One region of the Streptomyces sp. NPDC050546 genome, then DNA from elsewhere that is predicted to be linked to it. Evidence: riboswitches for the same ligand, from Rfam matches in the RefSeq annotation. Region 1 holds a riboswitch; each other region holds the start of a gene.
What was found. A riboswitch is a leader RNA that binds a small molecule or an ion and turns the genes downstream of it on or off. The one in region 1 is predicted to bind cobalamin.
Positions count from the first base shown of each region.

Region 2: it holds a riboswitch for cobalamin, as region 1 does, so the genes downstream of both, ACIBK5_RS30260 (ribonucleoside-diphosphate reductase subunit alpha) here and ACIBK5_RS35205 ((2Fe-2S) ferredoxin domain-containing protein) in region 1, are expected to answer to the same signal.
Region 3: it holds a riboswitch for cobalamin, as region 1 does, so the genes downstream of both, ACIBK5_RS38350 (ABC transporter substrate-binding protein) here and ACIBK5_RS35205 ((2Fe-2S) ferredoxin domain-containing protein) in region 1, are expected to answer to the same signal.

Region 1 covers NZ_JBITGX010000018.1:101,481-104,731, forward strand. Annotated here, with positions in the region: gene ACIBK5_RS35195 (hypothetical protein) at 1-41, opposite strand, end outside; cobalamin riboswitch at 95-241, opposite strand; gene ACIBK5_RS35200 (ferric reductase-like transmembrane domain-containing protein) at 328-1,302, shown strand; cobalamin riboswitch at 1,354-1,591, shown strand; gene ACIBK5_RS35205 ((2Fe-2S) ferredoxin domain-containing protein) at 1,654-2,025, shown strand; gene ACIBK5_RS35210 (universal stress protein) at 2,053-2,472, opposite strand; gene ACIBK5_RS35215 (APC family permease) at 2,475-3,251, opposite strand, start outside.
Region 2 covers NZ_JBITGX010000013.1:215,359-218,609, forward strand. Annotated here, with positions in the region: gene ACIBK5_RS30255 (ATP-binding protein) at 1-1,129, opposite strand, end outside; cobalamin riboswitch at 1,321-1,464, shown strand; gene ACIBK5_RS30260 (ribonucleoside-diphosphate reductase subunit alpha) at 1,587-3,251, shown strand, end outside.
Region 3 covers NZ_JBITGX010000022.1:96,474-99,724, reverse strand. Annotated here, with positions in the region: gene ACIBK5_RS38365 (ArsR/SmtB family transcription factor) at 1-3, shown strand, start outside; gene ACIBK5_RS38360 (4-hydroxybenzoate 3-monooxygenase) at 5-1,228, opposite strand; gene ACIBK5_RS38355 (CoA-binding protein) at 1,265-1,672, opposite strand; cobalamin riboswitch at 1,754-1,943, shown strand; gene ACIBK5_RS38350 (ABC transporter substrate-binding protein) at 2,070-3,029, shown strand; gene ACIBK5_RS38345 (FecCD family ABC transporter permease) at 3,074-3,251, shown strand, end outside.

The sequences.
Region 1 (3,251 bases):
CCGAGCGTGCCGTGACAGACACCGGACACGACACCACTCACGTGCTTTCCTCCGTCCGCCGACCCAGTCCTCGAGGTCACCGTGCACAGCCCGCGTGACGCGCGGGCGCGGTGGCAGGTCTTCGGACTCGTGGGCCGGCGTGCGCTCCCACTCACCGCTGCGGGACAGTCCCGGATTCCCACCGGGTTCCCCTGCGACTGCGCGCCTCAGCGTAGGGAGGGCCACAGGGGATGGAAAGGGTGCCTCCGGGGCCCCGACGGGTACCGGCCGTCCCTCTGGCCGGATTGCCTCTCGGTAACCCATCTCCCCTCGGTGAGACTGTGCTCGATGCTGGTGAACCCGAGGTCCGACGAGAACGGGACGACCGTCCCGAGACCCGGCGCCGAGCGCGTCGCCCTGCGCGGAGATCTCCGCTCCGCGCTGCCCGACGCCGGTGCGGCGGTCGTGGTCACGGCAGCGGTGTTCGCGCTGCTGTGGGCGCGCATGGAGTCGGGCACCTCCGACACGGTCGCGGTCATGCCGTTCATGGACGATCCCGGCACCTACTGGATGTACCTGCTGAGCCAGGCGTTCGGCTGGTCGGGCCTGTTGTGGGCGTGGGGCACGGTCATGCTGGGGCTGCTGCTGTCGGGGCCGGGCCCCGGCCGGCTGCCGGTCTCCCGGCAGGTCCTGGAACGCTGGCACCGCACCACCAGCCTGACCACGATGGCCCTGATGTTCGCGCACGCCCTGATGTTCGCGGCGGAACTCGTTCGCTACGAGGCGCAGTTGGGGTGGGCCGAGCGGCTGTGGGCCGGCTTCGCGGACACCTTCGTGCCCGGCTGGTACGACTCCGGGACCGGCCGCATCGCCATCCCCCTCGGCCAGGGCGCCCTGTACCTGGCGATCCCCCTGGGCCTGCTCTTCTACGTCCGGCACCGCATCGGCGCGAACACCTGGCGCCGCCTGCACCGGTCCGTGATCGTCGTGTACGTCCTCAGCGTCTGGCACACCCTGCTCTACGGCACCAACGTCTGGTACGGCGAGTGGCCGCGCACCGTGCTGTGGCTGCTGCAACTGCCCGTCGCCGCCCTGCTGGTGCTGCGCCTGCTGCGGCCGGCCCGGCGGTCCGAACGCCTGGCCGCGCCCGGTGCGCGCACGGGCGTGACCTGGCCGGCCTGGACGGCACGGGCGGTGGGACGGATCGCCGCCGGGGCCGTCGTCGTAGGGCTCCTCGCCGTGGTGGCCTCCGGCCGGGACGGTGGCCGCGAACGCCCGGCCGAACCGCCGGCTACGCAGCCGCACGCCCACGAGACGGACTGAGGCCGCGCACCGGCCGCATGCGAGGATGATCGGCGAACAAGGCGACGGCGGAACGAGGAAGCCGGTGTTAATCCGGCGCGGTCCCGCCACTGTGACCGGCCCTAGGGGGCTTCTGATGGATCTCCGCGGCGTCGCGACGCCCGGCACGCACTCTCGCCGCACCGGCCAAAAGGCCTAGTAGCTCCGCTACGAGGCCTTCCGCCCGGCACGCCGAGAGCACGCACCGAACGCCGCTCCTTCTTCCGCGGAGATCCATCAGAAGCCCCCTACGCCGGGAGCCAGGAGACTCACGCGGTCGCCTCCTCGACGAACCACCGGGGCGGATCTCCCCGGAGAGAGGACAGGTGCGGCATGTCCGCAACCCCGGCCGGAGGGGTTCCGTGCCGCGTCGTCGTCTGCCGGGACTGCTGCTGCGGCACCGGCAAGGTGACCGGCGTCGACCACACGGCACAGACCGAGCGGCTGCGCGAGGCGGCGCCCGTGCGGGTCTCCGAGTGCCTCGACGTCTGCGACCAGGCCAACGTCATCGTCGTACAGCCGTCCGCCGCGGGGCGTGCCGCCGGGGCCCGGCCGGTGTGGCTCGGGCTGGTCAACGACCCGGCCGCGACCGAGGACATCGTCTCCTGGGTCCGCGAGGGCGGCCCCGGTATCGCCCCCCTGCCCGACATCCTCGGCCTGTACGCCTTCAGCCCGCTCGCGAAACGCCGCGCGGGCAGTTCCTGACCCGGGCGCTGCGCAGGGCCGGAGGCCTCAGGACTCGTCGGCCGGCACGCACAGCACGGGGACGTTCGAGAGGTGCAGCAGCTTGTGGGGGGTCGAGCCCAGCAGGGCCCCGCGCACCGGGCTCTCGCCCCATGTGCCCACCACGATCACCCTGGCGTCATGGCGTGCCGCGGCGTCGATCAGCGCCTGTGCGGGCCGCTCGTCGATGAGTTCGACCGTGCTGGGCACGCCGGCCTCGTCGGCGACGCGGACGGCATGACCGAGCACGGTGCTCCCGGCCTCGCGGACGGCCTTCTGATGGGCGCCGTACTCCTCGCCCGTGACGCCGGGTGCCGCGGCGCCGTAGACGATCACCAGGGGTTCGCCGTACGCGGCCGCCACCTCGATCGCGACCCGCAGCGCGCGCAGGGCGCCCGGGGACTCGTCGTAGCCGAGGACCACCGACATCTTCAGGACTCCTTGCCGTGGACGAGATCGGGGTCGACCGTGCTCGGGCGCTCCGACCAGAACGCGGGGGCCGTCAGCCGCCAGACGACCATGATGATCACGCCCGCGACGGCGACGCCGATACCGATGACGAGCGGCGGGCCGAGCCCGAACCAGGAGCTGCCGCTGTAGGAGTTGGCCGGGTCGGCCATGTCCTGGACCGACTCCACCAGCAGCCACGCCAGCAGCCCGGCGCCGATCAGCGGGCCGAGGCCGATCAGGAGGAAGTCCCGGACGCTCCTGGTCAGCTCGCGTCGGTAGTAGACGGCGCAGGCGAGGCCGGTGAGCGCGTAGTAGAACGCGATCAGCAGGGACAGCGCCGTCAGGGAGTCGAAGAGGGCGTTCTCGCTGGCGTGGTAGAGGACGAGGTACCAGACGATGGCGATGCCGGCGACCCACCAGGTGCTCACGTCCGGGGTGCGGAACCGGGGGTTGATGTGCCCGAAGTGCTTCGGCAGGGCGTACCGGCGGGCCATGGACAGTCCGGTGCGGGACGCCGGGATGATCGTCGTCTGCGTGGACGCCAGCGCCGACGTCGAGACCGCCAGCAGTACGACCCAGTCCCAGCCGCCCATCGCCTCTTCGGCGAGCAGCGCGAAGATGAACTCCTCCTCGGCGGCGTTCTCGGCGAGGTAGGCCGTTCCGGCGTAGGCGACGACCGCGAAGGCGACAGCGAGGTAGGTCACCAGCAGCAGCACCGTCGACCAGATGGCCGCCTTGCCGGGCGCGGTGGCCGAGTC
Region 2 (3,251 bases), on a different contig from region 1:
GGTCACGTTCCAGTGCACCGTGCCGGTGCAGTTCACGCGCGATCTGCAGATAGACGGGCGATTCGGTCACCTCCGCCGTCTCCACGATCCAGTCCACGCGACGCTCGTCCGTCTCCGGTACGGAGGCTTTGACGAATTGCAGCGCCTCCTCCTCGCTCAGCGGTTCCAGCTCCACGATCGCGGCGGGCGTGGTGTCCAGGGGACTGTGTGGCCGGGAAGCGATGACCACCGGGAGCCGCTCCTCATAGGCGCGTTCGATGGCACAGCGGATGATGTTGTCCCGGTTCTGCTGAAGGCCGCCGTCGAGAAGAGCCTCCTCCAGTCCGTCGGCGATGACGACCAGCTTGTCGTCGGCGAGCAGTTGCTGCCACACCCGCTCGATCTTGGTGCGGGCCAGAATGCCCTGCGGCGCCACCTCGGCGAAACGCTGCCTGGCCATGCGCTCGAAGTTCAGCTCGGTCCCGCCGTCGGCGTCCCGCAGCCGGATCGGCACGGGCACGGCACGCTGCTGGGCCAGTAGTTCGGTGAGCCGCACCAGGACGGCGGTCTTCCCCGTGCCGACACCGCCCACGAGCAGATAGGGCCGACGGGTGCCGCGCTCCCTCAGCCGTTGGGCGATGACCTGCGCGAGCTCCTCGCGACCCACGATCTCGGTGGAGTCCTGCCCGGCCGTGAGCACGAGCTTGTGCGGGTCCTTGCGCGCCTTCACGAGGTAGCGCCGTTTGTTCCAGCTGTACCACCAGAACAGGAAGAGCGCGGCGGCGACCGAAGCGGTGAGGGCCGGACCGACGAAGCGGACCAAGGCGTCGAGTCCAGGGTCCTGCTGCCATCTCTCGACCGTGGTCTTCTCGTCGGTGACCAGCATGTGCACGCCGGCCCCGATCCAGCCGAAGACCACGAGGGCGCCGACCGCCCAGACCATCCGGAGCACGTTGGTGTAGGAGAACCACCTGCGCCACTTCCTGGGCCGGGTGGTGCCGCGGCGGGCCTCGAGACGGATGGTCAGGCTGTGCCAGTAGCCGACGACGACGCGGCTGGTCCATCTCGCCGCCCGTCGCAGATCCAGGGTGGCCATCGGCGCGTTGTGCGGCCGCGCCTTGCCAGGTGTGCGACGGACGACCCTCGTCATGGTGAGTACTCCCTCCGAGGGCGATCTGATTCCCAGTACGGAGGACCCGCGGACGTCGGCACCTACTTCCATGGAAGCACTCCCGGCATGCCCCGCAACCCGATGGGGAAACGCCGGCAGGGCATCACTCTTCTCACCTGTCAGCTGACGCTCCGACACCAGCGCGACACAACATCTGGGGGCGTCACCCGAACCCAGCACAAGATGTATGCTCGTGCTCGCTGCCGCCGCAGGGGAATCCGGTGCGAATCCGGAACTGTCCCGCAACGGTGTACTTGTGCATGTTTCATGCACAAGCGTCAGTCCGAGGACCTGCCGACAGCGCACCCGGCCGTCCGGCCGGGGTGCCCTGACGTCCGGGCCTCGTGGAATGGGCCGGTGGACGCGACGCCGTGTGCGCTCGTGTGCTGCCCCCTGCCCTGCGCGAGGCCCCTTGCCGAGCGAGGGAGAGCCCCACGTGACCATCGCGCCAGCCGAACCGGTCTCAGCTTCCGAGAAAGAGCACGACGGTCCCGGTGCCGCGCTGCTGCGGACCCTGACCGAGCTGACCGCCGATCTCCCCGACGCCGACCCCGGCCGGGTCGCCGCCGCCGCGCTGCGCGGCCGGTCCGCGCGGGCGGACGAGACGGAGCTGCGCGAGCTCGCGACGGAGTCGGCCGCCGGCCTCATCTCCGAGGACCCCGCCTACTCCCGGCTGGCCGCGCGCCTGCTGACGATCGGCATCCGCGAAGAGGCCGCCTCCCAGGGCGTCACGTCCTTCACCGAGTCCGTCGCGGTCGGCCACCGTGAGGGGCTGATCGCCGACCGGACCGCCGAGTTCGTGCGCGTCCACGCCGCCCGGCTCGACGCGCTGATCGACCGGGCCGCCGACGACCGCTTCGGCTACTTCGGCCTGCGGACGCTGCACAGCCGCTACCTGCTCCGCCACCCGATCACCCGCAAGGTCGTCGAGACGCCCCAGCACTTCATGCTGCGCGTCGCCGCCGGCCTCGCCGAGGACGACACGGCACAGGCCGTCGACGAGGTCGCCGCGCTCTACGGGCTCATGAGCCGCCTCGACTACCTCCCCTCCTCCCCCACCCTCTTCAACTCCGGCACCCGGCACCCCCAGATGTCGTCCTGCTACCTCCTCGACTCCCCCAAGGACGAGCTGGACTCGATCTACGACCGGTACCACCAGGTGGCGCGGCTGTCGAAGCACGCGGGCGGCATCGGCCTCTCGTACTCCCGTATCCGTGCGCGCGGTTCGCTGATCCGCGGCACCAACGGCCACTCCAACGGCATCGTCCCGTTCCTGAAGACCCTCGACGCCTCGGTCGCCGCCGTGAACCAGGGCGGTCGCCGCAAGGGCGCGGCCGCGGTCTATCTGGAGACCTGGCACTCCGACATCGAGGAGTTCCTGGAGCTGCGCGACAACACCGGCGAGGACGCCCGCCGTACGCACAACCTGAACCTGGCGCACTGGGTGCCGGACGAGTTCATGCGGCGGGTGAACGCCGACAGGCAGTGGTCGCTGTTCTCCCCCTCGGACGTGCCCGAGCTGGTCGACCTGTACGGCGAGGAGTTCGACGCCGCGTACCGGGCGGCCGAGGCGAAGGGCCTGGCGAGGAAGACCCTGCCCGCCCGTGAGCTGTACGGCCGCATGATGCGTGCCCTCGCGCAGACCGGCAACGGCTGGATGACCTTCAAGGACGCCGCCAACCGCACCGCCAACCAGACGGCCGAGCCGGGCCACGTCGTGCACTCCTCCAACCTCTGCACGGAGATCCTGGAGGTCACCGACGACGGGGAGACGGCGGTCTGCAACCTGGGGTCGGTCAACCTGGGTTCCTTTGTCGACACATCGACCGGCGACCTCGACTGGGAGCGCCTGGACGAGACCGTCCGTACGGCCGTCACGTTCCTCGACCGGGTCGTGGACATCAACTTCTACCCGACCGAGCAGGCGGGCCGCTCCAACGCCCGCTGGCGTCCGGTCGGCCTCGGGGCCATGGGCCTGCAGGACGTCTTCTTCAAGCTGCGCCTGCCCTTCGACTCGCCCGAGGCCAAGGCGCTCTCCACCCGTATCGCCGAGCGCATCATGCTCGCCTCGTACGAGGCCTCCACCGATCTGGCCGAGCGC
Region 3 (3,251 bases), on a different contig from region 1:
TGAGTCAGTACCGCGCGGCCGTCCCCAGATACTGCTCGGCGAAGGCCGCGGCCGCCACGGGCGAGGTGAACAGGCGGCGCAGCCGGGCGAGCGTGGTGCCCGCGCGGAACGGGTCGCCCGACGCCGTGCCGTGGTACACCTCGGACAGCCACTGCGAGAACTCCTGGTAGTCCCACACGCGCCGCAGGCACGCCTGCGCATAGCCGGCCAGACCGCTGTCGTCACCCGTGGTCAGGCGCGCCACCAGGGCGTCACCGAGCAGGAAGGCGTCGTGCAGGGCGAGGTTCATGCCCTTGGCCGCGATGGGGGCGACCAGATGCGCCGCGTCGCCCGCGAGATGGAGCCGACCGTGCACCATCGGCTCGACCACGTAGTCGTGCATGTCCAGCACGCGCTTCTCGATCAGCCGCCCCTCCGTCAGCGGCGGCACACCGGCGGCCCCGAGCCGCTGCCGCAGCTCCGCCCAGACGCGCTCGTGCGGCCAGTTCTCCGGGTCGTCCCCAGGCGGGCACTGGAGGTAGTAGCGGGTCACCTCCGGGCTGCGGGGCATCTGGCCCGCGAAGCCGTTCTCGTGACAGCCGAACAGCACACAGTCGGCGGACGGCGGGGCCTCGGCGAGCAGCGCCAGCCAGCCGATGCCGTAGTCGTGCCGTGCGACCCGGACCCGCTCCGGGGGCAGCGCGGCCCGCGTCACTCCGCGCGCCCCGTCGCAGCCGGCGACGAAATCGCAGTGCACGACCCGCTGTTCACCCGTCTCCGGGCAGGTGTACGACACGGACGGCCGGTCGGTGTCCAGGTCGCGCAGCTCCACGTCCCGGACTCCGAAGCGGATCTCACCGCCCCGCACATCGGCGTACTCGCGCACCAGGTCCGTCACCAGCAACGGCTGCGGGTAGACGAAGTGATGACTGCCCGTCATCTCGCCGTAGTGGAACCGGTACCGCTCCCCGTCGAAGCGGAACTCGCACGCGGTGTGCAGCTCCGCGCGGTCCAGCAGGTTCCGGGCGAGGCCCCGCTTCTCCAGGCCGCGTACGGCCCACTCCTCGATGACCCCGGCCCGGGGCCGCTGTTCGATGAACTCCCGGGTCTCGGTCTCCAGCACCAGGCAGTCCACATCGGCGGCCCGCAGGATGTTGCCGACGGTCAGCCCGGCGGGACCGGCGCCCACGACGACGACCGGGAAACGTCCGGGGGAGCCTGTGTCCGCGGGCGGGGAGGCGTGGGTCATGCGCTCATTATGGAGGGGGCGCGACGGTCGTGACCCTTACCCGACCCGCGGGATCTCGATCGCCGGGCAGCGGTCCATCACCATCTCCAGACCGGCGGCCCGGGTGCGGTCGTACGCCGCCTCGTCGACGACACCGAGCTGGAACCACACCGCCCCCGCGCCCTTCGCGACCGCCTCGTCCGCGACCGCTCCGGCGAGGTCGCTGTTCACGAACACGTCCACGACGTCCACGTCGAAGGGGATGTCCGCCAGACTCGCGTACCCCTGCTCGCCGTGCACGGTCTCCGCCTTGGGGTGCACGGGCACGACGCGCTTGCCGTACCGCTGGAGCACGGCGGCGACGCCGTACGCCGCGCGCTGCCGGTTCGACGACAGGCCCACCACGGCCCAGGTGTCGCCGAGCTCGGTGAGGATCCTGCGGACCGTTGCGTCGTCGCCGTACACCGGCGGCCTCCTCGTCAGTCGTGGAAAAGCTGCTGTCCGGGCAACGAGGCAGGGTGCGCTGTGATTCCCCCGAACCCTCCGTGATAGCTTGCCGAGGCCAGTCGAACCCATGTACGTGGGTCAGGGAATCCGGTGCGAATCCGGAACTGACGCGCAGCGGTGAGGGGGACGGGCGGGGCCGCGGCCACTGTACGGCTGGACGTCGTACGGGAAGGCGCCCCGCACCGGGTGAACCCGAGTCCGAAGACCTGCTGGCGGCCCCCGCGGCCGGCCGGCGGTGGGGGAGCACCGTACGACCGGGCTCCGCGATCGGGCCCTCGACGTCTGAGGACTGGTTTCCTTGCCCCTCGCCCGACCCGCCCGTGCCGCCGTCCTGCTCGCGGCCTGCTCCCTGCTCATGACCGGCTGCGGGGACTCGAAGCCCACCGCCACGAAGGCCGCCGTCACGCTCGACAACTGCGGCCGGAAGGTCCGGGTCGACAAGGCGCCCAAGCACGCCGTCTCCCTCAACCAGGGCACCACCGAGATCCTGCTCTCCCTCGGCCTCGCCGACCGGATAGCCGGCACGGCCACCTGGACCGACCCCGTGATGAAGGGGCTGGAGAAGGCCAACGCCAAGGTGCCGCGCATCGCCGAGAACAACCCCTCCTTCGAACGGGTCCTGGACTCCGAGCCCGATTTCGTCGCCGCGTCCTTCGTCTCCACCCTCGGCAAGGGCGGCGTCGCCACCCGCGACCAGTTCGAGAAGCTCGGCGTGCCCACCTACGTCTCCCCGTCCGACTGCGCCGGCAAGGACAACTCGGGCGGCGGCGACGGCAAGCGCGACAAGCCGCTGGACATCGACGCCGTCTACGGCGAGGTGCGGGACCTCGCCACCGTGTTCGGAGTCAAGGACCGCGGTGACAAGCTCGTGGCCTCCCTCCAGCAGCGGATGAAGAAGGCCACGCGGGGCGTCGACGCCTCCGACGTCTCCCTGATGTACTGGTTCGCCAACTCCGAGTCGCCCTACCTGGCGGGCTGCTGCGGAGCGCCCGGCATCATGACCCGCGCCCTCGGCGCCAAGAACGTCTTCGACGACACGCACGAGGAATGGCCGCAGGTCAACTGGGAGACGGTCGCCGACCGCAACCCCGACGTCCTGGTCATCGGCGATCTGACCCGCGACTCGGAGACCGCCGAGTCGGCGAAGCGCAAGATCGCCTTCCTGGAGTCCAACCCGGCCACCAAGAACATGGACGCCGTCAAGAACAAGCGGTACGTGCTGCTCAGCGGGCAGGCCATGAACCCGACCATCCGCACGGTCGAGGGCGTGGAGAAGGTCGCGGCCGGACTGCGTGAGTTCGGGCTCGTGAAGTGACCCTCCGCGGACCGGCGCTCGGTGTCGCGGGCGCCCTGCTGCTGATGGTCTCCGTGGCCCTGGCGATCACCATCGGACCGGCCGACATCCGGGTCGGGGACGTCTGGTCCGTCGTCGCCTCCCACCTCGGGATCGGCAGCTCCGACCTGACGCCGATCCGGGACGGCATCGTCTGGCAGCTGCGGCTGCCGCGCACCCTGCTCGCGGCCGTCTGCGGGGCCG